DNA from 2 places in the Serratia sp. CoH_122_TC_1 genome. Region 1 is predicted to be linked to the other one. Evidence: predicted binding sites of a transcription regulator. Region 1 holds the regulator's gene; the other holds the start of a gene.

Region 1 (2,408 bases):
AGTTGGTGTTGGACTTTTATCGGCATTTCCCTGACGTTGAATTATTGGTTCAGCCAGAAGTGTTCAATGGCGTCTGGGATGCGTTGGTGGATGGGCGTGCTGATATGGCGATAGGTGCGACACGGGCCGTGCCGGTTGGCGGTGGGTTTGCCTTTCGCGATATGGGCGATATGCGTTGGTTGTGTGTGGCCAGCCCGCAACATCCACTGGCGGCTCAGGATGGGTTGTTAAACGATGATCAGCTACGGCCTTTCCCATCGCTCTGCCTGGAGGATACCTCACGCAATCTCCCCAAGCGGGTCACCTGGACGTTGGATAACCAGCGGCGCTTGGTGGTGCCGGACTGGTCGTCGGCGGTGGATTGCCTGTGCGCCGGATTGTGTGTCGGGATGATGCCTGCGCATCAGGTCTTGCCGTTAGTACAACGTGGCGAGTTAGTGGCGTTACAGTTGCAGGAGCCGTTCCCAGCCAGCCCTTGTTGCCTGACGTGGCAGCAAAATACGCCTTCTCCGGCGATGGCCTGGCTGTTGGACTATTTAGGGGACAGTGAAACGTTGAATCAGGAATGGTTAAGCGAAGTGACGCCGGAAACCGCAGTGGCTTCCGGCGCGAATGACTAGCGGCGGTAATCGATGAACGGGCCGTCAGCAACCGAACGGCGCTCAACCAACTTGGGATGCACCTCAATCACCTGTGATTCTTCACGCTTGCTGATGATGCGATCCAACAACATGGTGAATGCCATCTCACCCAAACGCTCTTTGGGCTGATGAATAGTGGTCAGCGCCGGGGTGAAATAGCGCGCATTGCGCACGTTATCGTAGCCAATGACCGAGATGTCTTGAGGCACGCGTAGCCCAAGCTCATCGGCGGCGCAGATAGCCCCCATTGCCATGATATCGCCACCACAGAATACCGCTGTCGGACGCTGTTTCTGCGACAGTATCTGGTGCATGGCCTTGTAGCCGGATTCTGGCTCAAAGTCACCCTGCACGATCCACTCGTCGCGCACGTCGATATGGGCTTCCTCCATCGCTTTTAAGAAGCCCTGATGGCGCCCGCCCCCTGTATTACGTGACAGTTGGCCGGGAATGGCGCCGATATCGCGGTGTCCGCGTTCGATCAGATAGCGCCCAGCCAGATAGCCACCTTCGAACGCGTTATCAATGATGGTATCAGTAAAATCACCGCGTGCGGCGCCCCAGTCCATGACAACCATTGGGATGTTGCGGTAATCTTCCAACATGCCAAGCAATTGGTCCGGATATTCTGAACACATCACCAACAAGCCATCGACGCGCTTTTGCGCCAGCATTGCCAGATAGGCACGCTGTTTGTCCAAATTGTTGTGCGAGTTACACAGTATCAGCGTATAGCCTTTGCTGTAGCAGCTGTTTTCTACCGCTTCGATCACTTCAGCAAAGTAGGGCGCTTCACTGGAGGTTGCCAGCAGGCCAATCGATTTGGTGTGATTGACCTTCAGACTGCGCGCCACTGCGCTGGGTGAATAATGCAGCTCTTTAATTGCGGCACTCACGGCCGCTTTAGTCTCTTCGGCGACGAAACGAGTCTTATTGATGACGTGCGAAACGGTGGTGGTGGAAACGCCAGCGCGTTTGGCCACATCTTTAATCGTTGCCATGTAAAGAATGACTCCTGAACTCACATGTTGCAGTATGTAAGTGTGATGTTAATCGTTTGCCTGCGTAGATCCTTCTCCAAAGAAGCGAAAACTGAGTTTTTAGTGTGTTGAAGTCGTCAGCGCTTGGTCAGGAGGGGCATTTTTGCCGGTACACAGTTGTGAACTGCGAATTTTGTCCCATATTGAGCAAAAGGGGAAGAGGTAATCGGTATTATAAACCGGGAAATGATAACAAGATTTTATTGGCCAACTGTGTGAAAATGGTTTGACGCATTAATTGTGTGCCTTTTATCCTTGGGAAAACCAATCTGAAAAGGAGTTGTAATGGATACCGATCTGAAAATGTCACTGTTCACCACTGTCTGTGCGCTGGCCGTGATTATTGCTTTTAGCTTCACTGCAGCATTGAACTGATCCCCGAAGTAAAAACAGGCGCCGCTTCGTGCGCCTGTTTGCCTTATCCCACGCTATGCCAGGTTTTTCTCCACAAATGCCCAGTTAACCAGCGCCCAGAAGTTCTCCAGGTAAGTCGGGCGGGCGTTGCGGTAATCGATGTAGTAGGCGTGCTCCCACACGTCGACGGTCAGCAAAGGTTTATCTTCGCCGGTCAGCGGCGTGCCCGCGTTCGACGTGCTGACAATGGCCAGCGAGCCGTCAGTCCTCTTCACCAGCCAGGTCCACCCGGCGCCAAAGTTTTTGATTGCGGCATCGCTGAGTTGCTCTTTAAAGGCAGCGAAAGAACCAAATGCCTGATTGATAGCAGCAG
Region 2 (2,408 bases), on a different contig from region 1:
CGCGATGGCTTTGGCAATGTCACCGGAGAAACGGATACCGCCGTCGGCGATAACTGGGATGCCGGTGCCTTCCAGCGCTTCAACCGCGTCAGCGATAGCGGTGATCTGCGGAACGCCTACGCCGGTTACGATACGGGTGGTACAGATAGAGCCCGGGCCGATACCCACTTTAACTGCGCTAACACCGGCATCCGCCAACGCTTTAGCGCCGGAAGCGGTCGCGACGTTACCGCCAACGATCTGCAGATCAGGGTATTTTGCACGGGTTTCGCGAATGCGCTGCAATACGCCTTCGGAATGGCCATGGGAGGAGTCAATCAGCAGGACGTCAACACCGGCAGCAACCAGCGCATCAACCCGCTCTTCGTTACCGGCACCGGCGCCAACCGCGGCACCTACGCGCAGGCGGCCATGCTCGTCTTTACAGGCGTTTGGCTTACGTTCTGCTTTTTGGAAGTCTTTTACGGTGATCATGCCCAGCAGGTGGAACTGGTCATCCACGACCAACGCTTTCTCAACGCGCTTTTCGTGCATTTTCTGCAGTACAACTTCACGCGCTTCGCCTTCTTTCACCGTAACCAAGCGCTCTTTTGGCGTCATCACGGCGGTAACAGGCTGGTTCAGATCGGTCACGAAGCGAACGTCACGGCCGGTAATGATACCAACCAGTTCGTTTTCTTCGGTCACGACCGGGTAACCGGCAAAGCCGTTACGCGCGGTCAGCTCTTTCACTTCTTTCAGGGTGGTGGCAGGCGTTACGGACTGTGGATCGGTAACCACGCCGCTCTCATGTTTTTTCACGCGGCGGACTTCTTCAGCCTGACGCTCGATGGACATGTTCTTGTGAATGAAGCCCAGACCGCCTTCCTGTGCCAGCGCAATGGCCAGACCGGACTCGGTTACGGTATCCATGGCTGCGGACAGCATAGGGATGTTCAGGCGGATAGTTTTGGTCAATTGGGTGCCGAGCTCAGCGGTATTAGGCAGAACCGTAGAGTGAGCTGGAACCAGGAGAACGTCGTCGAACGTTAGTGCTTCTTTTGCGATACGTAGCATGGGCAATATCTCACCAGAGTGGGCTGTGAAAAAGATAAAATATTGCCGCGGCATTATACAGAGCGTAATCGGTTGCCTCCAGCACTTTCTCACAAAAACTCTTGATTACCTTTTTCAGCCATGTAGTATCGACCAATTAAGTGCTTGTTTTGAAATTTGATCTGGGTCACATGTCGCTACCTGTTTCGCCGTCTATTTTTACCGTAAGCCGCCTAAATCAGACGGTTCGACAGCTGCTGGAAATGGAAATGGGCCAGATTTGGCTCTCCGCCGAGATCTCCAACTTCTCCCAGCCGTCTTCCGGCCACTGGTATTTCACGCTGAAAGACGACCGCGCGCAGGTACGTTGTGCCATGTTCCGCAACAGCAACCGCCGCACCACTTTCCGTCCACAAAATGGCCAGCAGGTTCTGGTTCGTGCCAGCATCACGCTGTATGAACCGCGGGGCGACTATCAGCTTATTGCCGAAAGCATGCAGCCTGCCGGCGACGGCCTGTTGCAACAACAGTTCGAACAGTTGAAAGCACGCCTGAGCGCTGAAGGGTTATTCGATCAGCAGTTCAAACAGCCTCTGCCCAGCCCGGCCAAGCGCGTCGGGGTGATCACCTCCGCCAGCGGTGCGGCGCTGCACGATGTGCTGCAGGTACTGCAACGTCGAGATCCTTCACTGCCTATCGTTATTTACCCGACGTCAGTGCAGGGTGCAGAAGCGCCCTTGCAGATAGTGCGCGCCATCGAAATGGCCAACCGCCGCGACGAATGTGACGTGTTGATCGTCGGCCGTGGTGGCGGTTCGCTGGAAGATCTGTGGAGTTTCAACGACGAACGTGTGGCACGCGCGATTTTCGCCAGCCGTATTCCGATCGTCAGCGCCGTCGGCCATGAAACCGACGTCACCATTGCCGATTTTGTCGCTGACCTGCGTGCGCCAACCCCTTCTGCCGCCGCCGAACTGGTCAGCCGCAATCAGTTGGAGCTGCTGCGCCAATTGCAGGCCCAGCAGCAGCGTATGGAAATGGCGATGGATTACTATCTGGCGCAGCGCCAGCAGCAGTTCACCCGCATCAACCACCGTTTGCAGCAACAGCATCCGCACCTGCGTCTGGCGCGTCAGCAAACGTTGTTGTTCAAACTGCAACGCCGGTTAGAAGAGGGTATGCAGAACCAACTGCGTCTGTCCTCACGCCGCAGCGAACGCGCGCAACAGCGCCTGGCGCAAATGCAACCGCAGGCACGCATTCACCGCTACCAGCAGCGCGTACAACAGCAGGAGTACCGTTTGCAACAGGCCCTGGATCGCCAGCTCAACGCCTGGCGCCAGCGCTTTGGCGTGGCCTGCAGCCAGCTTGAG

The links. Region 1 encodes PurR, which represses purine synthesis genes. Its sites were predicted from a motif close to CANGCAAACGTTTGCNTG; they were not measured.
Region 2: guaB (IMP dehydrogenase) is a predicted target of PurR. The motif match lies at 1,118-1,135, and genes of this name have one in related genera.

What each region holds. Positions count from the first base shown of each region.
Region 1 covers NZ_JBXWLA010000003.1:273,284-275,691, reverse strand. The annotation lists gene punR (DNA-binding transcriptional activator PunR) at 1-620, shown strand, start outside; gene purR (HTH-type transcriptional repressor PurR) at 617-1,642, opposite strand; gene cydH (cytochrome bd-I oxidase subunit CydH) at 1,967-2,056, shown strand; gene sodB (superoxide dismutase [Fe]) at 2,110-2,408, opposite strand, start outside.
Region 2 covers NZ_JBXWLA010000012.1:169,723-172,130, reverse strand. The annotation lists gene guaB (IMP dehydrogenase) at 1-1,056, opposite strand, end outside; gene xseA (exodeoxyribonuclease VII large subunit) at 1,227-2,408, shown strand, end outside.